DNA from 4 places in the Enterobacter kobei genome. Region 1 is predicted to be linked to each of the others. Evidence: predicted binding sites of a transcription regulator. Region 1 holds the regulator's gene; each other region holds the start of a gene.

What was found. The regulator PurR, encoded in region 1, represses purine synthesis genes. The targets are predictions, from matches to a motif close to CANGCAAACGTTTGCNTG.
Region 2: the regulator PurR is predicted to act here: its motif matches at 2,785-2,802, upstream of pyrC (dihydroorotase).
Region 3: the regulator PurR is predicted to act here: its motif matches at 1,978-1,995, upstream of purH (bifunctional phosphoribosylaminoimidazolecarboxamide formyltransferase/IMP cyclohydrolase).
Region 4: the regulator PurR is predicted to act here: its motif matches at 1,826-1,843, upstream of purE (5-(carboxyamino)imidazole ribonucleotide mutase).

What each region holds. Positions count from the first base shown of each region.
Region 1 is NZ_CP017181.1:2,000,036-2,005,872, forward strand. It holds gene punC (purine nucleoside transporter PunC) at 1-926, opposite strand, end outside; gene punR (DNA-binding transcriptional activator PunR) at 1,041-1,952, shown strand; gene purR (HTH-type transcriptional repressor PurR) at 1,970-2,995, opposite strand; gene cydH (cytochrome bd-I oxidase subunit CydH) at 3,293-3,382, shown strand; gene BFV64_RS09640 (MFS transporter) at 3,546-4,712, shown strand; gene sodB (superoxide dismutase [Fe]) at 4,752-5,333, opposite strand; gene BFV64_RS09650 (C40 family peptidase) at 5,456-5,837, opposite strand, start outside.
Region 2 is NZ_CP017181.1:1,747,036-1,752,872, reverse strand. It holds gene BFV64_RS08385 (YceH family protein) at 1-15, opposite strand, end outside; gene rimJ (ribosomal protein S5-alanine N-acetyltransferase) at 25-609, opposite strand; gene mdtH (multidrug efflux MFS transporter MdtH) at 846-2,054, shown strand; gene BFV64_RS08370 (lipoprotein) at 2,179-2,739, shown strand; gene pyrC (dihydroorotase) at 2,866-3,912, shown strand; gene dinI (DNA damage-inducible protein I) at 3,987-4,232, shown strand; gene bssS (biofilm formation regulator BssS) at 4,505-4,759, shown strand; gene solA (N-methyl-L-tryptophan oxidase) at 4,876-5,837, shown strand, end outside.
Region 3 is NZ_CP017181.1:214,588-220,424, forward strand. It holds gene purD (phosphoribosylamine--glycine ligase) at 1-264, opposite strand, end outside; gene purH (bifunctional phosphoribosylaminoimidazolecarboxamide formyltransferase/IMP cyclohydrolase) at 281-1,870, opposite strand; rRNA gene BFV64_RS01050 (16S ribosomal RNA) at 2,431-3,970, shown strand; tRNA gene BFV64_RS01055 (tRNA-Glu) at 4,056-4,131, shown strand; rRNA gene BFV64_RS01060 (23S ribosomal RNA) at 4,324-5,837, shown strand, end outside.
Region 4 is NZ_CP017181.1:1,122,670-1,128,506, reverse strand. It holds gene cysS (cysteine--tRNA ligase) at 1-406, opposite strand, end outside; gene ppiB (peptidylprolyl isomerase B) at 582-1,076, shown strand; gene lpxH (UDP-2,3-diacylglucosamine diphosphatase) at 1,080-1,802, shown strand; gene purE (5-(carboxyamino)imidazole ribonucleotide mutase) at 1,914-2,423, shown strand; gene purK (5-(carboxyamino)imidazole ribonucleotide synthase) at 2,420-3,487, shown strand; gene mnmH (tRNA 2-selenouridine(34) synthase MnmH) at 3,582-4,652, shown strand; gene BFV64_RS05300 (porin) at 4,740-5,837, opposite strand, start outside.

The sequences.
Region 1 (5,837 bases):
ATGGCCATTACGCAGAATGGAATCAAAATTTCAGCCAGACCGACGCCGGGAATAAAGCCGACGGCCCAGGTCCCGATAACGCTCAACGCATACAGCACCAGCAACCACGGCAGCATCTGCTGGCCTTCCCATTTTTGCAGCGCCGCGCGACAGCCGTACCCGCCAACTAGGAACGCGATGGTCTGCGGAACATAGCTCAGACCGATGGCCGCCGGGCTGTAGCCCATATCGTGCAGAATAAAGGGTGAACCGGTCAGCCATGCGAAGAAGCTCGCCGAGCAGGCAGCATAAATCAGCACATTACCGCGATACGCTTTGGCGCTCAGCAGGGAGGCAAAGGTAATTGGGCTGGCGTCGGCATGCGCCTCTTTTTTATGCGCGGGCTTAAGGGCAAACGCCGGCAGCATCAGTACCAGCGTGATGGCAAACAGCGTGGCAAAGATGGCCTGCCAGTCGAAATGCGCGAGGATCCAGCTACCCAGCAGCGGGGCGAGGGCAGGGGAAAGCCCCACCAGCGGCATAATGGTCGCGAAAATTCGGTTTGTACGGTTCGCCGGATAGTAGTCGGTGACCAGCGCCTGCCAGGTGACGGCTGCGGCGCAGACGCCGACTGCCTGAATAAACCGCAGTACCAGCAGCCAGGTGGCGTCGCGAACCCATAGCATCCCCAGACAGCCCACGGCAAAAATGGCCAGACCCAGCAACAGTACCGGCTTGCGGCCAAAGCGATCCGAGAGCGGTCCCCAGAGCAGCTGCGCGAAGGCAAAACCGGCGAGGAACAAACTCAGGCTGGCGCTGATCGCGGCGGCAGGGGTTTGCAGATCTTCCTGCATGGCGGCGAAAGCCGGCAGGTACATATCGGTGGCTAAAAAGCCCAGCACGCTTAAGCCGCCGAGCCAGACTAAAAAACCTTTCCTGGGTTGCATTATTTTCTTCTCCTGAGGAGGCAGGTGTACATTGGCGCAGAGTGTAGGGAGTGCAAAGCGGCTTGTGAAACGCTAATATTTGGCGGGTGCATTCAAATTTTTTGCAGGCAGAAAATGTGGTCAGATTATTCTCTTGAAGTGGTCGATGCTGTCGCGCGTAACGGCAGCTTTAGCGGAGCAGCGCAGGAACTGCACCGCGTCCCGTCGGCAATCAGCTATACGGTGCGTCAGCTAGAAGAGTGGCTGGCCGTTCCGCTGTTCGAACGGCGACATCGTGATGTGGAATTAACGCCTGCCGGGGCGTGGTTTTTGAAAGAAGGGCGTTCTGTTATCAAAAAAATGCAGATCACCCGCGAACAGTGTCAGCAGATCGCTAACGGCTGGCGGGGGCATCTTTCCATCGCGGTCGATAATATCGTGAAGCCGGAACGCACCCGGCAAATGATCGTCGATTTCTATCGTCATTTTTCTGACGTTGAGTTGCGTGTTTCGCAGGAAGTGTTCAACGGCGTGTGGGACGCGCTGTCGGACGGCAGGGTAGAAATGGCGATTGGGGCGACGCAGGCGATTCCGGTTGGGGGACGCTATGCCTTTCGCGATATGGGGATGCTGAGCTGGAAATGCGTAGTGGCACGCGATCATCCCCTGGCGGCCATGGAGGGGCCGTTAAGCGACGATACCCTGCGTAACTGGCCGTCGCTGGTGCTGGAGGACACCTCCCGCTCGCTGCCCAAGCGTATCACCTGGCTGCTGGATAACCAGCGTCGCGTGGTCGCCCCGGACTGGGAATCGTCGGCGACCTGCCTCAGTGCAGGGCTGTGCGTCGCGATGGTGCCCGTTCATTTTGCGCGCCCGCGAATCGACACCGGCGAGTGGGTTGAACTGACGCTGGAGAATCCGTTCCCGGATGCGGCTTGCTGTCTGACCTGGCAACAAAATGATGTTTCACCTGCTATGGCCTGGCTGCTGGATTATCTGGGGGACAGCGAAACGCTTAACCGGGAATGGTTACGGGAGCCAGTGTGACTGGCTCCGTAAAGCGATTAACGACGGTAGTCGCGGAACGGACCATCCGCAACGGAACGGCGTTCGATGAGGCGCGGGTGGACTTCAATGGACTGCGACTCTTCACGTTTGTTGACGATCCTGTCGAGCAGCATGTTGAAGGCCGTTTCACCCAGCGAATCTTTCGGCTGGTGAATGGTGGTCAGCGCAGGGGTAAAGAAGCGCGCGTTGCGCACGTTGTCATAGCCGATCACGGAAATGTCCTGCGGGACGCGCAGACCCAGCTCATCGGCCGCACAGAGCGCGCCCATCGCCATGATGTCGCCCCCGCAGAAAACGGCGGTAGGACGATGTTGCTGGGAGACAATCTGCTGCATCGCGCGGTAGCCTGATTCCGGCTCAAAGTCACCCTGTACGATCCAGTTTTCTGGCACGGTGATCAGTGCTTCTTCCATCGCTTTCATAAAGCCAGCCAGACGACCTGCGCCGGTGTTACGCTCAAGCGGACCCGGGATCACGCCAATCTCACGATGACCGCGTTCGATCAAATAACGGCCCGCCATATAGCCGCCTTCAAAGGCGTTGTCGATAACGGAATCCGTGAAATCCGCACGGGCTTCACCCCAGTCCATCACCACCATCGGGATATGGCGATACTCTTCAAGCATCGACAGTACGGATTCCGGGTACTCGGAACACATCACCAGCAGGCCATCCACGCGCTTCTGCGCCATCATGGAGAGATAGGCTCGCTGTTTTTCAATGCTGTTCCACGCGTTGCCCAGAATCAGGGTATAGCCTTTCTGGAAGCAGTTTTTCTCTACCGCCTCAATGATCTCAGCAAAATAGGCCGCTTCGCTGCTGGTCGCCAGCAGACCAATCGATTTGGTGTGATTCACCTTGAGGCTGCGCGCAACCGCACTTGGCGAGTAGTGCAGCTCTTTGATTGCTGCCCAGACGGCGTTGCGCGTCTCTTCCGCCACAAAGCGGGTTTTGTTAATTACATGTGATACGGTTGTAGTGGAAACGTTTGCGCGTTTTGCTACGTCTTTAATTGTTGCCATTAAATGTCACTCCAGACCATATCCTAAACTCCTGAAATACTTGAAGGTAAACGTTTGCCTTCTCTCACCCTTATCACGCAATTTTAGATTGCGGTACGCCAGGAAAACGACACGGGACGTCAGGAGGGGGTCAATGGCCGGTACGCTAATAAATTTAGCGTGGAATTTTGTCCTATCTTGATGAAAAGGGGAAGAGGTAAAGTGGTTATCAGCTTAAATCCGGGAAGATTTTTGACGTAAACTGTGCAAAAATGAGCAAGCTCACTTTTCGTGGGGGGATTAAAAGGAGAAAAATTGATGAGTTCCGATCTGAAGTTTTCGCTGTTCACCACCATCGTTGTGCTGGCGCTGATTGTGGCGGCTGGCCTGACGGCTGTGCTGCACTGATTTACGCGGAGGGAGAATCTTCTCCCTCCCGGTTTACCGGATTGTTACTTCTCAGGCAAAAATCTTTTGCCATTTTGTTAACTTCTCATTTTTTGTGATTGATGTCATGCTTTCCGCTTCTTTGTTCTGTGTCACGACATGACACGGCATCCGGAGTTGACGCATGAAAATCAATTTTCCCCTGCTTGCCCTGGCGATTGGCGCTTTTGGGATTGGCACCACCGAATTCTCCCCGATGGGGTTACTGCCTGTTATCGCCCGGGGCGTGGATGTCTCGATCCCTGCGGCCGGGATGTTAATCAGCGCTTATGCCATCGGCGTGATGGTGGGGGCGCCGCTGATGACGCTACTGCTTTCACACCGCGCGCGCCGTAATGCGCTGATTTTCCTGATGGCGATTTTCACCCTGGGCAACGTGCTCTCTGCCATTTCACCTGACTACACCACCCTGATGCTGTCGCGCATTTTGACCAGCCTGAACCATGGCGCGTTCTTTGGGCTGGGCTCGGTCGTGGCCGCAAGCGTGGTGCCGAAACATAAGCAGGCAAGCGCCGTGGCGACCATGTTTATGGGGCTGACGATTGCCAACATTGGCGGCGTACCGGCTGCGACCTGGCTGGGTGAAGCGATCGGCTGGCGTATGTCATTCCTGGCAACCGCCGGGCTGGGCGTGGTGGCGATGGTGGCCTTGTTCTTCTCCCTGCCGAAAGGCAGCGCGGGTGAACGTCCGGACGTGCGCAAAGAGCTGTCGGTACTGGTGCGCCCGCAGGTGCTTTCTGCACTGCTGACCACCGTGCTGGGGGCCGGGGCGATGTTTACGCTCTATACCTACATTTCACCGGTGCTGCACGATATCACCCATGCAACCCCGATCTTTATTACCGCGATGCTGGTATTGATTGGCGTAGGGTTCTCAATGGGTAACTACCTTGGCGGGAAATTTGCTGACCGTTCAGTGGCCGGAACGTTGAAAGGCTTTTTAACCTTGCTGATTGCCATCATGATCGCGATTCCGTGGCTGGCGCGTAACGAGTTTGGCGCGGCCATCGCGATGGTTGTCTGGGGCGCAGCCACCTTCGCCGTGGTGCCGCCGCTGCAGATGCGCGTGATGCGTGTCGCCCACGAGGCGCCGGGACTCTCTTCTTCGGTGAATATCGGTGCGTTTAACCTGGGGAACGCCCTGGGTGCTGCGGCGGGCGGCGCCGTCATTTCTGGCGGTCTGGGATACAGCTTTGTGCCGGTGATGGGGGCGATTATTGCCGCTCTCGGCCTGCTGCTGGTGATGATGTCCGGCCGAAAACAGCCAGAAGCCGTTTGCACGGCGGAATAATAAAAATAACGCAGAAGGGGGACCCCTTCTGCGTCTCTCTTACGCGGCGAAGTTCTTCGCGACGAAGTCCCAGTTGACCAGTGCCCAGAAGTGCTCCAGGTAGTTCGGGCGCGCGTTACGGTAATCAATGTAGTAAGCGTGCTCCCACACGTCCACGGTCATCAGCGGCGTAGCGCTGGTGGTCAGCGGGGTGCCTGCATTAGAGGTGGACACGATTGCCAGTTTGCCATCCGCTTCTTTTACCAGCCACGTCCAGCCAGAGCCGAAGTTCTTGATGGCGGCATCCGTAAACTTCGCTTTGAAATCGGCGAAGCTGCCAAAGGCGGCGTTAATCGCGGAAGCCAGTTCACCGGCAGGTTCACCACCGGCATTGGGTGCCAGGCAGTGCCAGTAGAAGGTGTGGTTCCACACCTGAGCCGCGTTGTTAAATACGCCACCCTCTGAGCTACGGACGATCTCTTCCAGCGTTTTGCCTTCGAAATCGGTGCCTTTGATCAGATTGTTCAGGTTGGTGACATACGTCTGGTGATGTTTGCCGTAATGGTATTCCAGGGTTTCCGCAGAAATGTGCGGTGCCAGGGCGTCTTTTGCATACGGTAGTGCAGGTAATTCGAACGACATTGCTTCTCTCCTTATTGTATTTAGCGTTGCCAATAACCACACAGACAACAAGGACAGGATAGCAAATTGAAAGGGTATGCAAAAGAGGAACTTACCCTGCCACGGATGCGGCAGGGCAGGGGTTAGCGAATAGTTTTCGGCGTCATCACGCGACGTGCGCCGACGTAGTGACGTACCCAGTAGTCTTCACTCAGGGAGGTGATCTGAATATCCTGGCCGCTGCGCGGTGACTGGATAAATTTCCCGTTGCCGACATAGACACCCACATGGTCAGCCGTGCCGCGGCCTTGCGTGCGGAAGAAGACCAGATCGCCGTTTTCCAGCTCACCACGGCTCACCGGAGAGGCGTCGCGCAGGTGGTACATCTCATTAGCGGTACGCGGAATGCGGAACTTAACCAGATCTTTATAGGCGTAATAGACCAGGCCGCTACAGTCGAAGCCGGTTCGTGGCGAACTGCCACCCCAGCGATAAGGTTTGCCAATTTGCCCCATCAGTTTATTC
Region 2 (5,837 bases), 250 kb from region 1:
TAGCTGATACTTCATCTTTTCTCCTTAACGACCTGCAGTCCAGTCACGGGTGGTTAACGCCGTCAGCACGTGGTCACGCCACTCGCCGTCTATCAACAAATAGTCTTTGGCGTAACCTTCTTTCTCGAACCCTAAGCGCGCCAGTAAATTTCCGCTGCGCTGATTATGCGGCATATAGTTCGCCATAATGCGATGAATGTGTTGCGTACGTTGCATATAGCGGATTGCCGCCGTTAACGCCTCGTACATCAGCCCCTGCCCCTGCCATTTCTGACCGATGGAGTAGCCAAGGTAACAGGCGTGAAACGACCCGCGCACCACATTCGAGAAATTGGCGATCCCGATAATTTCTTTCTCTTCTGGATCCAGCAACGCAAAATAAAACGCGCTACCCTGCTTATGAAATTCCGCAATCATGCTGAGGCGCGCCTGCCAGCCGGAGGGGTAACAATGGCTCTCATCCCGAACGGGTTCCCAGGGTTTCAAAAACTGGCGATTCTCGGCGTAATAATCCGCCAGACGCCAGGCATCACGCTCATGCACCAGACGAACGACCAGCCGGTCCGTTGTCAGACGCACTTTTGGCACATTACTGCGATAGCCAAACATCAATACCACTCCTTCCCGTCACTTCAGCTTGCCCATTAGCTTTACTATACCTGCGCCCGTGCCGTCTGTGAAAACAGTGACATACCATTTTCACCTCTTTTCACCTTTTTCAATGAAAACTCTCTATCAAAGCACCCTTTTGATAAAAAAATATTGTCGCGTCCAGGGGTGGGAAAAAACGTGGCGACACCGCAGAATGTTAGCGTGCTCACCTTCTTATTTTCCCTGGAGGGAAAATGTCCCGCGTATCACAGGCGAGGAGCCTGGGTAAATATTTCCTGTTAGTCGATAACATGCTGGTCGTGCTCGGCTTTTTTGTCGTGTTCCCTCTCATCTCGATCCGCTTTGTCGATCAAATGGGCTGGGCGGCGGTAATGGTCGGTATTGCCCTGGGACTGCGTCAGTTTGTCCAGCAGGGTCTGGGCGTCTTTGGCGGCGCGATCGCTGACCGCTTTGGCGCTAAACCAATGATCGTGACCGGTATGCTGCTCCGCGCGGCAGGCTTTGCCACGATGGCCGTTGCCCACGAGCCCTGGCTGCTCTGGTTCTCCTGCTTCCTCTCAGGTATCGGCGGCACGCTGTTTGACCCGCCCCGTACCGCGCTGGTGGTGAAGCTGATTCGCCCGCAGCACCGGGGGCGTTTCTTCTCCATTCTGATGATGCAGGACAGTGCCGGCGCGGTGGTTGGCGCATTGCTGGGAAGCTGGCTGCTGCAGTACGATTTCCGTCTGGTCTGTGCGGCCGGGGCGGTACTCTTTATTCTGTGCGCGCTGTTTAACGGTCTCTATCTTCCCGCCTGGAAACTGTCGACGGTAAAAGCGCCGGTGCGCGAAGGGCTAGGTCGCGTGCTTCGCGACAAGCGTTTTGTCACCTACGTATTGACCCTGACCGGGTATTACATGCTGGCCGTGCAGGTGATGCTGATGCTGCCGATCATGGTAAACGATATTGCGGGCACGCCTGCTGCCGTTAAATGGATGTACGCCATTGAAGCCTGCCTGTCACTGACGCTGCTCTACCCCATCGCCCGCTGGAGCGAACGGCGTTTTCGCCTGGAACATCGCCTGATGGCCGGGCTGTTTCTGATGACGCTGAGCATGATGCCGATCGGTCTGGTGAGCTCGCTCCAGCAGCTGTTTACGCTGATTTGCACCTTCTATATCGGCTCCATCATCGCCGAGCCCGCCCGGGAAACGCTGAGCGCCTCGCTTGCGGACGCGCGTGCCCGCGGCAGCTATATGGGATTCAGCCGACTCGGTCTGGCCTTTGGTGGCGCGTTAGGCTACACCGGCGGCGGCTGGCTGTTCGATGCCGGTAAAGCGCTGAATCAACCGGAACTGCCGTGGATGATGCTCGGCGCAGTGGGCTTTATGACGTTACTGGCCCTCTGGTGGCAGTTCAGCCAGAAGCGCAGCGCGAGCGGTATGCTCGAGCCGGGCGCATAATCCTTCTCGTTGGCGGGAGAACTCTCCCGCCTCACTTCTCAGTATTTTCTGCTGGTTTCTGCCATTTCACACTGACATACTGACGCTACAGGACAGAAGCGCCGATTTTTCGTTGAGGAACACCATGAAGAAAATTGTCATTGCCGCCGCATTTATCGTTAGCGGCCTGCTGGTGGGCTGCAATCAGCTTACGCAATACACCGTCAGTGAACAGGAAATTAATCAGGCGCTGGAAAAACATAACAATTTCTCCAAAGACATTGGTGTGCCAGGCCTTGCCGATGCGCATATCATTCTCACCAATCTCACCAGCCAGATTGGTCGTGAAGAGCCCAACAAAGTCACCCTCGCCGGGGATGCCAGCCTTGATATGACCTCCCTTTTTGGCAACCAGAAAGCCAACATCAAGCTCAAGCTGAAGGCACTTCCGGTTTTCAACAAAGAGAAGGGCGCGATTTTCCTGCAGGAGATGGAAGTGGTCGATGCGCAGGTTTCACCGGACAAGATGGCACCGGTTCTGCAAACCCTGATGCCCTATCTGAACCAGTCGCTGCGTAACTATTTCAATCAGCAACCGGCGTATGTCTTAAGCGAAGACAAAAGTAAGGGTGAAGCCCTTGCGAAAAAATACGCAAAAGGGATAGAGGTGAAACCGGGAGAAATCATCATTCCTTTCACCGATTAACCTGAAGGGCGCTGCGGCGCCCTTTTTTTTACGGAAAAGTGTGCAAACGAAAACGTTTCCGCTTATGATTTGTGTCCGGCAAAAACAGCCATCCTTATGACTGATTCCTGACAAGCCGGAGCTTCCATGACTGCACAACCCCAGGTTCTTAAAATCCGCCGCCCTGACGACTGGCATATCCATCTGCGCGATGGCGATATGCTGAAAACCGTCGTGCCTTATACCAGTGAAATTTATGGCCGCGCGATTGTCATGCCAAACCTGGTTCCGCCAGTCACCTCCGTCGATGCCGCGATTGCCTACCGCCAGCGCATTCTGGATGCCGTCCCGGCTGGACATAATTTCACCCCGCTGATGACCTGCTATCTGACCGATTCTCTCGATCCGGACGAAGTTGAGCGCGGGTTTAACGAAGGCGTTTTTACGGCGGCGAAACTCTATCCTGCAAACGCCACCACCAACTCCAGCCACGGCGTCACCAGCATTGATGCCATCATGCCGGTGCTGGAACGTATGCAGAAACTGGGCATGCCGTTGCTGGTACACGGCGAAGTCACGCATGCCGAGATTGATATCTTCGACCGTGAAGCCCGCTTTATCGAGACCGTGATGGAACCGCTGCGTCAGCGCCTGCCTGCGCTTAAAGTGGTCTTTGAACATATCACCACCAAAGACGCCGCAGAATATGTGCGTGACGGCAACGAGTTGATTGCCGCCACCATCACCCCACAGCATCTGATGTTTAACCGTAACCACATGCTGGTAGGCGGGGTACGCCCTCACCTGTACTGCCTGCCGATCCTTAAGCGCAACGTTCACCAGCAGGCGCTGCGCGAACTGGTTGCCAGCGGTTTCTCACGCGCTTTCCTCGGCACAGACTCCGCGCCTCACGCCCGCCATCGTAAAGAGGCGAGCTGCGGCTGCGCAGGCTGTTTCAACGCCCCTACGGCCCTTGCCAGCTATGCAACGGTATTTGAAGAGATGGACGCGCTGGAACATTTCGAAGCGTTCTGCTCCCTCAACGGCCCGCGCTTTTACGGCCTGCCGGTCAATGACACGTTCATTGAACTGGAGCGCAAAGCGAGCCAGGTGGAGGCATCCATTGCCCTGACGGATGATACGCTGATCCCCTTCCTGGCAGGCGAAACCGTCAACTGGACGGTAAAACGCTAAATAATCAACGCCCCTTGTTGTCAAACGAACAATATACCTGTATAAATAAACAGTATATTACACAGGGGGCATTTATGCGTATTGAAGTCACCATAGCCAAAACTACCGTTCTGCCTGCTGGCGCGCTTGACGCACTGGCAGGCGAATTATCCCGTCGTATTCATAACACCTTCCCCGACAATGCAGGCGCCGTCACTGTTCGTTACGCCGCGGCGAACAACCTTTCCGTCATTGGCGGTGCAAAAGAAGATAAAGATCGCATCAGCGAAATCCTGCAGGAAACGTGGGAGAGCGCGGACGACTGGTTCATCACAGATTAACACTGCTCCCTCATTGTGTTTTTTGCCGGGTCGCCCCGGCTTTTTTTTGCCTGAAATTCCAGAAAGTTCAAAATAATTCGGCAACTTCTTTAAAAATCGTGAACAAGATGGTGTTTTATTGCTCGAACAATCCTAAAAAGCAGAAAAATGTGTTGCTAGCTGTTTATTTTTCCCTTAGGAACCCTTATTACTTGTATACTGAAGTTGCTTTCAGAAAAACATGCATTGAACCTCGAAGTCGTTGTCTTCTAACACGCATTATGGGGGTTATAATGGAAAAGAATAGCGAAGTCATCCAGACCCACCCACTCGTTGGCTGGGATATCAGTACCGTAGACAGCTACGATGCACTGATGCTGCGTTTGCACTACCAGACCCCAAATCAGCTGAACCGTGAAGAAGCGGAAGTTGGACAGACGCTGTGGCTTACGACAGACGTCGCCCGTCAGTTTATTTCTATTTTAGAGGCAGGAATTGCAAAAATAGAATCTGGCGACTATCAGGAAAATGAGTATAAACGGCACTAACCGAATGCTCACTTTTCTTTCAACAGGCACCCACGCGGTGCCTTATTTATTTCCCGCTTGTTTGCACCCGCTTTGTTAATTACTCTGCTAAAAAAAACGTACGTGACGAGATGCATATGAGATATGACCTAATCATTATTGGCAGTGGCTCCGTAGGATCGGCCGCCGGGTATTACGCGACACAGGCAGGACTCAATGTCCTGATGATTGACTCTCACCTGCCGCCCCATAGCGAAGGTAGCCACCACGGCGACACGCGTCTCATTCGCCATGCCTATGGCGAGGGGGAACGCTATGTTCCGCTGGTGCTTCGTGCCCAGACGCTGTGGGACGAGCTGGCTAAAGAGACTGAAGAGCGCATTTTCGAACGTACGGGCGTCATCAATCTTGGCCCGGCCCGTTCGGAATTTCTGGCTAATGTGGAACGCAGCGCAAAGGCCTTTAATCTGGAGGTTGAGAAGCTGGACGCGCCGGCTATCACCGCGCGCTGGCCAGAAATTACCGTCCCGGACGATTATATTGGCCTCTTTGAAGCCAACTCCGGGGTGTTGCACTGTGAAACCGCCATCAAAACCTGGATCGACCTTGCCGCCAAAGCGGGCTGTGCGCAATTGTTTAACTGTCCGGTGGAGGCCATCACGCATAACGCAGATGGCGTGACGGTAACGACTCTGGACGGTGAATATTCGGCGTCTCGTTTGCTTATCAGCGCTGGAACCTGGGTCACCCGCCTGCTGCCAGACCTGCCGATCCAGCCCGTGCGTAAGGTCTTTTCGTGGTTCCAGTCGGATGGTCGCTACAGTGCCCAGAATAAATTCCCGGCGTTCACCGGCGAGTTGCCCAATGGCGATCAGTTCTACGGTTTCCCTTCCGAAAAAGACGCGCTCAAGATTGGAAAACACAACGGGGGGCAAGTTATCTCCTCACCTGACGAGCGTAAACCGTTTGGTGCTTGTCCGCAGGATGGTTCAGAAGCCTTCTCGTTCCTGCGCAATATTCTCCCGGGCGTGGGTGGCCTGCTCTACGGCGCGGCCTGCACCTACGACAACACGCCGGATGAAGACTTTATCATTGATAC
Region 3 (5,837 bases), 1.8 Mb from region 1:
GCCAGCAGCGCGGAACGCGTCAACTACGCCAATCACCAGGGGCGCTTCCGGGCCGACAATGGTCAGATCGATTTTCTCATTCTGGGCAAAGTTCAGCAGGGCCGGGATATCGGTCACACCGATGGCGACGTTCTGCAAAGCGGGTTCCAGGGCAGTACCGGCGTTACCCGGTGCCACGAAGACCGTTTTCACCCGCGGAGACTGCGCCGCTTTCCACGCCAGAGCGTGCTCGCGTCCGCCGTTACCAATCACTAATACTTTCATTTTTCTGCTCCGGGAATTAATGGCGGAAGTGGCGCATGTCGGTGAAGATCATCGCGATACCGTGCTCGTCGGCGGCGGCAATCACTTCGTCGTCGCGGATAGAACCACCAGGCTGGATCACGCAGGTAATGCCTACAGCGGCTGCCGCATCGATACCGTCACGGAACGGGAAGAAGGCATCAGAGGCCATGGCGGAACCTTTCACTTCCAGCCCTTCATCACCTGCTTTGATCCCGGCAATTTTCGCAGAGTAGACACGGCTCATCTGGCCTGCGCCTATTCCGATGGTCATGTTCTCTTTGGCGTAGACGATGGCGTTGGACTTGACGAACTTCGCCACTTTCCAGCAGAACAGCGCGTCACGCAGCTCCTGCTCGCTCGGCTGGCGTTTGGTCACTACGCGCAGGTCAGCTTCTGTCACCATACCCAGATCGCGATCCTGAACCAGAAGGCCGCCGTTCACGCGTTTGAAGTCCAGACCCGGCACGCGATTTGCCCACTGACCGCAAATCAGTACGCGCACATTCTGTTTTGCCGCGGTGATTTTGAGCGCTTCTTCGGATGCCGATGGTGCAATGATCACTTCAACAAACTGTCGGGAGATGATGGCCTGCGCGGTTTGGGCATCCAGCTCGCGGTTGAAGGCGATAATGCCGCCAAACGCGGAGGTCGGGTCGGTTTTGTAAGCACGGTCGTAAGCGTCCAGAAGAGAGGTGCTCACCGCCACGCCGCATGGGTTAGCGTGCTTGACGATAACGCAGGCTGGCTCGCTGAACTCTTTCACGCATTCCAGCGCAGCGTCGGTGTCAGCAATATTGTTGTAGGAGAGCGCCTTGCCCTGAACCTGCTGAGCGGTGGCAACCGAGGCTTCTTTGATCTCTTCTTCTATATAGAAGGCAGCCTGCTGGTGGCTGTTCTCGCCGTAACGCATATCCTGCTTCTTGATGAAGTTCAGGTTCAGCGTGCGCGGGAAGCGGCCAGAAGGATCGTTGCTTTCACCGTGGTAAGCCGGCACCAGGCTACCGAAGTAGTTGGCGATCATGCTGTCGTATGCAGCGGTGTGTTCGAAGGCTTTGATAGCGAGGTCGAAACGCGTGTCGAGCGTCAGTGACCCTTCGTTGGCATCCATCTCGCTAATAATGGTGTTGTAATCGCTGCTCTTCACCACGATGGCCACATCTTTATGGTTCTTGGCTGCAGAGCGCACCATGGTCGGGCCGCCGATATCAATATTTTCTACCGCATCTTCCAGAGAGCAGCCTTCGCGGGCAACGGTCTGGGCAAACGGGTAGAGGTTAACGACAACCATGTCGATTGGCGCAATATCATGCTTTTCCATAATGGCATCGTCCTGGTCGCGACGGCCAAGAATACCGCCGTGCACTTTCGGATGCAGAGTTTTGACGCGTCCATCCATCATCTCCGGGAAACCGGTGTAATCGGACACTTCGGTTACCGGCAGACCTTTATCTGCTAACAGGCGTGCGGTGCCGCCTGTAGAAAGCAGCTCCACACCGCGTGCAGAAAGTGCCTGAGCGAATTCGACGATACCGGCTTTATCAGAAACACTGAGCAGAGCGCGGCGGACTGGACGACGTTGTTGCATGGTAAATCCCCTGGATTTCACGATTACAGAGAGCGTTAGATGAATTTTCCTGCGAAAAACTCATCTAACACACCTGACGAGGCATCCTTGTGAAGCGCGAGCATTTTAACGAAAACGTTTGCGCAACGCTCGCACATTTTTACTTTTTCGTATCATTGTGGATAAGTCTGTGTGTAAAAGGGTATAAGACGGGGTTTTGCTGTGGAATGCAGCAGTCAGTCATTTTTCTGTCATTTAGCGGTTGCGGCCTGCGGAGAACTCCCTATAATGCGCCTCCATCGACACGGCAGATGTGAATCACTTCACAGACAACCCGGTCGGTTGAAGAGAAAAAATCCTGAAATAACGGGTTGACTCTGAAAGAGGAAAGCGTAATATATGCCACCTCGCAACGGTGAGCGAAAGCCGCGTTGCACTGCTCTTTAACAATTTATCAGACAATCTGTGTGGGCACTCAAAGTGACATGGATTCTTAACGTCGCAAGACGAAAAATGAATACCAAGTCTCTGAGTGAACATACGTAATTCATTACGAAGTTTAATTCACGAGCATCAAACTTAAATTGAAGAGTTTGATCATGGCTCAGATTGAACGCTGGCGGCAGGCCTAACACATGCAAGTCGAACGGTAGCACAGAGAGCTTGCTCTCGGGTGACGAGTGGCGGACGGGTGAGTAATGTCTGGGAAACTGCCTGATGGAGGGGGATAACTACTGGAAACGGTAGCTAATACCGCATAACGTCGCAAGACCAAAGAGGGGGACCTTCGGGCCTCTTGCCATCAGATGTGCCCAGATGGGATTAGCTAGTAGGTGGGGTAACGGCTCACCTAGGCGACGATCCCTAGCTGGTCTGAGAGGATGACCAGCCACACTGGAACTGAGACACGGTCCAGACTCCTACGGGAGGCAGCAGTGGGGAATATTGCACAATGGGCGCAAGCCTGATGCAGCCATGCCGCGTGTATGAAGAAGGCCTTCGGGTTGTAAAGTACTTTCAGCGGGGAGGAAGGTGTTGTGGTTAATAACCGCAGCAATTGACGTTACCCGCAGAAGAAGCACCGGCTAACTCCGTGCCAGCAGCCGCGGTAATACGGAGGGTGCAAGCGTTAATCGGAATTACTGGGCGTAAAGCGCACGCAGGCGGTCTGTCAAGTCGGATGTGAAATCCCCGGGCTCAACCTGGGAACTGCATTCGAAACTGGCAGGCTAGAGTCTTGTAGAGGGGGGTAGAATTCCAGGTGTAGCGGTGAAATGCGTAGAGATCTGGAGGAATACCGGTGGCGAAGGCGGCCCCCTGGACAAAGACTGACGCTCAGGTGCGAAAGCGTGGGGAGCAAACAGGATTAGATACCCTGGTAGTCCACGCCGTAAACGATGTCGACTTGGAGGTTGTGCCCTTGAGGCGTGGCTTCCGGAGCTAACGCGTTAAGTCGACCGCCTGGGGAGTACGGCCGCAAGGTTAAAACTCAAATGAATTGACGGGGGCCCGCACAAGCGGTGGAGCATGTGGTTTAATTCGATGCAACGCGAAGAACCTTACCTACTCTTGACATCCAGAGAACTTTTCAGAGATGAATTGGTGCCTTCGGGAACTCTGAGACAGGTGCTGCATGGCTGTCGTCAGCTCGTGTTGTGAAATGTTGGGTTAAGTCCCGCAACGAGCGCAACCCTTATCCTTTGTTGCCAGCGGTTAGGCCGGGAACTCAAAGGAGACTGCCAGTGATAAACTGGAGGAAGGTGGGGATGACGTCAAGTCATCATGGCCCTTACGAGTAGGGCTACACACGTGCTACAATGGCGCATACAAAGAGAAGCGACCTCGCGAGAGCAAGCGGACCTCATAAAGTGCGTCGTAGTCCGGATTGGAGTCTGCAACTCGACTCCATGAAGTCGGAATCGCTAGTAATCGTAGATCAGAATGCTACGGTGAATACGTTCCCGGGCCTTGTACACACCGCCCGTCACACCATGGGAGTGGGTTGCAAAAGAAGTAGGTAGCTTAACCTTCGGGAGGGCGCTTACCACTTTGTGATTCATGACTGGGGTGAAGTCGTAACAAGGTAACCGTAGGGGAACCTGCGGTTGGATCACCTCCTTACCTTAAAGAACCTGCCTTTGTAGTGCTCACACAGATTGTCTGATGAAAAGTAAATAGCAAGGCGTCTTGCGATTGAGACTTCAGTGTCCCCTTCGTCTAGAGGCCCAGGACACCGCCCTTTCACGGCGGTAACAGGGGTTCGAATCCCCTAGGGGACGCCACTTGCTGGTTCGTGAGTGAAAGTCGCCGACCCCCGTATCTCAAAACTGATTTGCGAGTCATGTTTGAGATATTTGCTCTTTAAAAATCTGGATCAAGCTGAAAATTGAAACGACACACATGTTATGTGTGTTCGAGTCTCTCAAATTTTCGCAAACCGATGATGAATCGAAAGAAACATCTTCGGGTTGTGAGGTTAAGCGACTAAGCGTACACGGTGGATGCCCTGGCAGTCAGAGGCGATGAAGGACGTGCTAATCTGCGAAAAGCGCCGGCGAGGTGATATGAACCTTTGACCCGGCGATGTCCGAATGGGGAAACCCAGTGTGATTCGTCACACTATCGTTAACTGAATACATAGGTTAACGAGGCGAACCGGGGGAACTGAAACATCTAAGTACCCCGAGGAAAAGAAATCAACCGAGATTCCCCCAGTAGCGGCGAGCGAACGGGGAGCAGCCCGGAGTCTGAATCAGCTTGTGTGTTAGTGGAACGGTCTGGAAAGTCCGACGGTACAGGGTGATAGTCCCGTACACGAAAATGCACAGGTTGTGAACTCGAAGAGTAGGGCGGGACACGTGGTATCCTGTCTGAATATGGGGGGACCATCCTCCAAGGCTAAATACTCCTGACTGACCGATAGTGAACCAGTACCGTGAGGGAAAGGCGAAAAGAACCCCGGCGAGGGGAGTGAAAAAGAACCTGAAACCGTGTACGTACAAGCAGTGGGAGCCTACTTGTTAGGTGACTGCGTACCTTTTGTATAATGGGTCAGCGACTTATATTCTGTAGCAAGGTTAACCGTATAGGGGAGCCGAAGGGAAACCGAGTCTTAACTGGGCGTTAAGTTGCAGGGTATAGACCCGAAACCCGGTGATCTAGCCATGGGCAGGTTGAAGGTTGGGTAACACTAACTGGAGGACCGAACCGACTAATGTTGAAAAATTAGCGGATGACCTGTGGCTGGGGGTGAAAGGCCAATCAAACCGGGAGATAGCTGGTTCTCCCCGAAAGCTATTTAGGTAGCGCCTCGTGAACTCATCTTCGGGGGTAGAGCACTGTTTCGGCTAGGGGGCCATCCCGGCTTACCAACCCGATGCAAACTACGAATACCGAAGAATGTTATCACGGGAGACACACGGCGGGTGCTAACGTCCGTCGTGAAGAGGGAAACAACCCAGACCGCCAGCTAAGGTCCCAAAGTCATGGTTAAGTGGGAAACGATGTGGGAAGGCACAGACAGCCAGGATGTTGGCTTAGAAGCAGCCATCATTTAAAGAAAGCGTAATAGCTCACTGGTCGAGTCGGCCTGCGCGGAAGATGTAACGGGGCTAAACCATGCACCGAAGCTGCGGCAGCGACGCTTATGCGTTGTTGGGTAGGGGAGCGTTCTGTAAGCCGTTGAAGGTGGCCTGTGAGGGTTGCTGGAGGTATCAGAAGTGCGAATGCTGACATAAGTAACGATAAAGCGGGTGAAAAGCCCGCTCGCCGGAAGACCAAGGGTTCCTGTCCAACGTTAATCGGGGCAGGGTGAGTCGACCCCTAAGGCGAGGCCGAAAGGCGTAGTCGATGGGAAACAGGTTAATATTCCTGTACTTGGTGTTACTGCGAAGGGGGGACGGAGAAGGCTATGTTAGCCGGGCGACGGTTGTCCCGGTTTAAGCATGTAGGCGGAGGTTCCAGGTAAATCCGGTACCTTTTAACGCTG
Region 4 (5,837 bases), 880 kb from region 1:
CATAGGCGTGACCGCGTGCGATCAGCTTCTCGGTGATCTCAATGATTTCGTGAATATGGTGAGTTGCACGCGGCTCGCTGTCCGGACGCTGAATGTTTAAAGCGTCGAAATCTTTGTGCATCTCGACAATCATGCGATCCACCAGCGCAACAAAACTCTCGCCGTTTTCATTCGCGCGTTTGATGATTTTGTCGTCGATGTCGGTGATATTGCGGACGTATTTCAGGTTGTAGCCTAAAAAACGCAGGTAACGTGACACCACGTCGAAGGCAACGAAGGTGCGCCCATGGCCGATGTGACAGAGATCGTAAACGGTAATACCACACACGTACATGCCGACTTCCCCGGCATGAATAGGTTTAAATTCCTCTTTTTGGCGCGTCATTGTATTAAAGATTTTTAACATCGAAGATTCCATGTAAACACGTGTGTGGGTTGTTTGTTCCCTATAATACCTATAATTCGGAATAGGATCAGCACACAATGCAAGGTGATCGCGTCCTGTGGTTATGCTATAACAAGCCCCTATATGTGACCCAAACGCGGGTCGACGTACCACAATAACGGAACAGGATGCAAAAATGGTTACTTTCCACACTAATCATGGCGATATCGTAATCAAAACCTTTGATGACAAAGCGCCTGAAACAGTTAAAAACTTCCTGGACTACTGCCGCGAAGGTTTCTACGACAACACCATTTTCCACCGCGTGATCAACGGCTTTATGATCCAGGGTGGCGGTTTTGAACCGGGTATGAAGCAGAAAGCGACGAAAGAAGCGATCAAAAACGAAGCCAACAACGGCCTGAAAAACACCCGTGGCACGCTGGCAATGGCCCGTACCCAGGCGCCTCACTCCGCGACCGCGCAGTTCTTCATCAACGTGGCTGATAACGACTTCCTGAACTTCTCCGGCGAAAGCCTGCAGGGTTGGGGCTACTGCGTGTTCGCAGAAGTGGTTGAAGGTATGGACGTGGTCGATAAGATCAAAGCCGTCTCTACTGGCCGCAGCGGCATGCACCAGGACGTTCCTAAAGAAGACGTTGTGATTACAAGCGTGACCGTCAGCGAGTAATTCGTGGCGACACTCTTTATTGCGGATCTGCATCTGCAAACAGAAGAACCGGCGATCACCGCCGGTTTTCTGCGTTTTTTACGCGGTGAAGCGAAAAGCGCCGATGCGCTGTACATCCTGGGCGACCTGTTTGAAGCCTGGATTGGCGACGATGATCCTGACCCGCTGCATCGTGAAATCGCCTCCGCCATTAAGGCGCTGGTTGATTCCGGAGTCCCCTGCTATTTCATTCACGGCAACCGTGATTTTCTGCTCGGCAAGCGCTACGCCCGCGAAAGCGGCATGACGCTGTTGCCGGAAGAACAGGTGCTCGACCTCTATGGCCGCAGGCTGCTGATTATGCACGGCGATACGCTCTGCACGGACGATACCGGCTATCAGGCGTTTCGCGCCAAAGTTCACACCCCCTGGATCCAGACGCTGTTTCTTGCCCTGCCGCTCTTTATCCGTAAACGCATCGCAGCCAGAATGCGTGCGGGCAGTAAAGCCGCTAACAGCAGTAAATCCATGACCATCATGGACGTCAATCCGCAGGCCGTAGTGAGCGTAATGGAAAAACATGGGGTTCAGTGGTTAATCCACGGTCATACCCACCGCCCTGACGTTCATTCCCTTCTTGCCAACGGCGAACCGGCCCATCGCGTCGTACTGGGTGCCTGGCACAGCGAAGGTTCCATGGTCAAAGTGACGCCTGAGGGTGTTGAGCTGATTGCGTTTCCGTTTTAACGTTTTTTCGCCTGGTTTACGACCGCGCAACCGTTTTCCTTGCTCGTATAACATGCTATTCTCTGTGCCCTCGAAAGCAGTGTGTTTCGCACCACAGGAGTTTTAAGACGCATGTCTTCCCGCAATAATCCGGCGCGTGTCGCCATCGTGATGGGGTCCAAAAGCGACTGGGCTACCATGCAGTTCGCCGCCGAAATCTTTGAAATCCTGAATGTTCCGCACCACGTTGAAGTGGTCTCCGCGCACCGTACACCGGACAAACTGTTCAGCTTCGCCGAAAGCGCCGAAGAGAATGGCTATGAGGTGATCATTGCCGGTGCGGGCGGCGCAGCACATCTGCCCGGCATGATTGCCGCTAAAACCCTGGTACCGGTTCTCGGTGTTCCGGTCCAAAGCGCCGCGTTAAGCGGTGTGGATAGCCTCTACTCCATCGTCCAGATGCCGCGCGGTATCCCTGTCGGCACGCTAGCGATTGGTAAAGCGGGTGCGGCTAATGCCGCCCTGCTGGCGGCGCAAATTCTTGCGACGCACGATAAAGCATTACACCAGCGTCTGGCGGAGTGGCGTAAAGCCCAGACCGATGAGGTGCTGGATAATCCAGACCCGCGGGGTGCGGCATGAAGCAGGTTTGCGTCCTCGGTAACGGCCAGTTAGGCCGCATGCTGCGCCAGGCCGGTGAACCGCTGGGTATTGCCGTCTGGCCTGTCGGGCTGGATGCCGAACCGGAAGCGGTACCGTTCCACCAGAGCGTGATCACCGCCGAGATCGAACGCTGGCCGGAAACCGCGCTGACCCGCGAGCTGGCCCGCCATAACGCCTTCGTTAACCGCGACGTGTTTCCGATCATTGCCGACCGTCTGACGCAAAAGCAGCTGTTCGACAAGCTCGGTCTGGCGACCGCGCCGTGGCAGCTGTTGTCCGATAAAGGCGAGTGGAATGACGTGTTCGCGATGCTGGGCGAGCTGGCGATCGTGAAGCGCCGCGTCGGCGGCTACGACGGCCGCGGCCAGTGGCGTCTGCGTGCGCACGAAACCGCGGAGCTGCCGGACGACTGCTACGGCGAGTGTATCGTTGAGCAGGGCATCAACTTTAGCGGCGAAGTGTCCCTGGTTGGCGCACGCGGGCATGACGGACACACCGTCTTTTATCCGCTGACGCATAACCTGCATCAGGACGGCATTCTGCGCACCAGCGTCGCCTTCCCTCAGGCAAATGCCGACCAGCAGGCGCAGGCGGAAGACATGCTCTCAGCCATAATGCACGAGCTGGGTTACGTGGGCGTGATGGCGATGGAGTGTTTTGTTACCCCATCCGGCCTGCTGATCAACGAGCTGGCGCCGCGCGTGCATAACAGCGGCCACTGGACACAAAATGGTGCCTCCATCAGCCAGTTCGAGCTCCACCTGCGTGCCATCACCGATTTGCCACTGCCGCAGCCGGTCGTGAACAGCCCGTCGGTAATGATCAACCTGATCGGGACCGATCTGAACTACGACTGGCTCAAGCTGCCGCTGGTGCATCTGCACTGGTATGACAAAGAGGTCCGCCAGGGTCGTAAAGTGGGTCACCTGAACCTGAACGATAGCGACACGGGCCGTCTGAGCGCCACCCTGGAAGCCATGATCCCTCTCCTGCCGCCGGAATACGCGAGCGGCATTGTCTGGGCTCAGTCAAAGCTTAAATAAGCGATAAGTGCCGGGGAGTTGATCTTCCCCTTCCCCGGCCTCTCCTCTCGCGCGTAAAATCCCCGCCATTGCTGGTTTTATTTCTGGAATACCCATGAACGATGGAACGGACTATCGCGCGATCCTCGCGTCTGATACCCCTTTAATCGACGTTCGCGCGCCGATAGAATTTGCCCAGGGCGCGATGCCCGCCGCCCTTAACCTGCCGCTGATGAACGACGACGAACGCGCCGCCGTGGGCACCTGCTATAAACGTCAGGGCCCCGAGGCCGCACTGGCGCTCGGCCACAGTCTGGTCAACGGCGAGACGCGTGAGGCGCGCATTAACGCCTGGCGTGAAGCCAGCCTTGCTCACCCTGAAGGTTATCTCTGCTGCGCGCGCGGGGGCCAGCGTTCACATATCTCACAGGCCTGGCTGAAAGAGGCCGGTGTCGATTACCCGCTGATCCGCGGCGGCTATAAAGCCCTGCGCCAGACGGCGATTCAGGTGACGATTGAGCAGTCGCAAAAGCCGATGGTGCTTATCGGCGGCTGTACCGGAAACGGGAAAACCCTGTTGGTGAAGCAGCATGCGCAGGGTATCGATCTGGAAGGGCTGGCGCACCACCGCGGTTCGTCCTTTGGCCGCACGCTCACTCCGCAACTGTCCCAGGCCAGCTTTGAAAATCATCTTGCCGTCGAGCTGTTAAAAAAAGATGCCGCACGCTGGGTGCTGGAAGATGAAGGTCGAATGATTGGCTCCAACCACCTGCCGGAGTGCCTACGCGACCGCATGAATGAAGCGCCCATCGCGGTTGTCGAGGATCCGTTTGATATTCGTCTTGAGCGTCTGCGCGAAGAGTACTTCGACCACATGTGGGCGGATTTTTCTGCCGCTTATGGTGAAGAGGCCGGCTGGAAAGAGTACAGCGCGTATCTGCACCACGGAATGTTCGCCATTCGCCGCCGCCTGGGGCTGCAGCGTTTTGCGGAATTTACCGCCTTACTGGACGCCGCGCTTGTAGAACAACAGCGTACTGGCAGCACTGACGCGCACTTCAGCTGGCTTGTGCCGCTGCTGAAGGAGTATTACGACCCGATGTACGGCTATCAGCTTGAGAAAAAAGCGGAGACGATTGTTTTCCGAGGGACGTATAACGAGGTCGCTGACTGGCTTAATAGCTGAAAAAAGCCGGGTGGCGGCTACGCCTTACCCGGCCTACGCGTGCTTTTGTAGCCCCGGTAAGCGCAGCGCCACCGGGGAACAGACGACTTAGAAGTCGTAACGCAGACGCACCAGGTTCATGTCGCCCAGGTTGTCGGTGCTGGAGGTGAACACGTGTTCGTAATCCACGCGGAAACCGTAATCCAGCTGGAAGCTGATACCCACGCCATTGTCGATGCGCTGGTAGTTACGGCCATTCACATACTCAATGCGGTCGCCCATGAAGTAAGGCTGGATGGATTTCACCGCATACTGGCCGATCGGGAATTTATACCCTGCGAAGTATTCAATACCCCACGCGTCGCCCGCAAAGTAGTCGTTAACAGACACTTTTTTGGTGGTCAGGAAGTTCTGATACCAGCCGCCGCCTGCGGAGAAGGTCCAGTTGTCCGGCGTCCAGCTCAGCGCGGTACCGAGGATGTTCTGGTCGTAGGTTTTGCTGTCGCCGTTGTCCGGGTTACGCATGTCCGCACGGGTGTAGTTCCACGCTGCGCCCCAGGTCAGGTCGGTGGTCAGGTGGTAATCCAGGCCCAGTGAACCGCCGCCTTTACGCTTATAGCGCAGGCCGTTACCCGGCAGGTATTCGCTGTCTTCAAACAGGTAAGATGCATAGATGTCGGCATCACCCACGGTTTTCTTGTATTTCAGCATCTGGCGTGAACGGTAAGAACCGTCGTAGTCGCCGTTGATCCCGTTACCTGGTGCCTGAGCAATCATGTCGTAGTCCCAGATATCGGTTTTCGCGCCCACCACATCATAGTAAACGCTGTTCTGTTGACCGAAGGTCAGCGTACCCCAGGTATCGCTCTTCAGGCCGGTGTAGAGCATACGGCGAGTGGTATCGTGTGCGCCGTCTGCATAGTGATGATCCCAGTTAAACTGGGCAGGGATGTTCACACCCAGTTCGTAGTAGCTTATCCAGCTAATATCATCAAACAGGTAGTAATCAGCCGCGAAACGGAAACGGGTACCACCGTCAAAGCCGTTACGTTTGTAGCTGTTTTTGCCGTCGTCGCCGGTCATGTTCTGGAACTGAGGACGAATGCTGCCGCCAACGGTAAAGTTCAGACGGCTCAGCGGGTTACCCGCCTGCGGATCCTGTTTAAGAACGGTGATTTCCGCCTGAGAAGCGAAGGTCGTTAATGC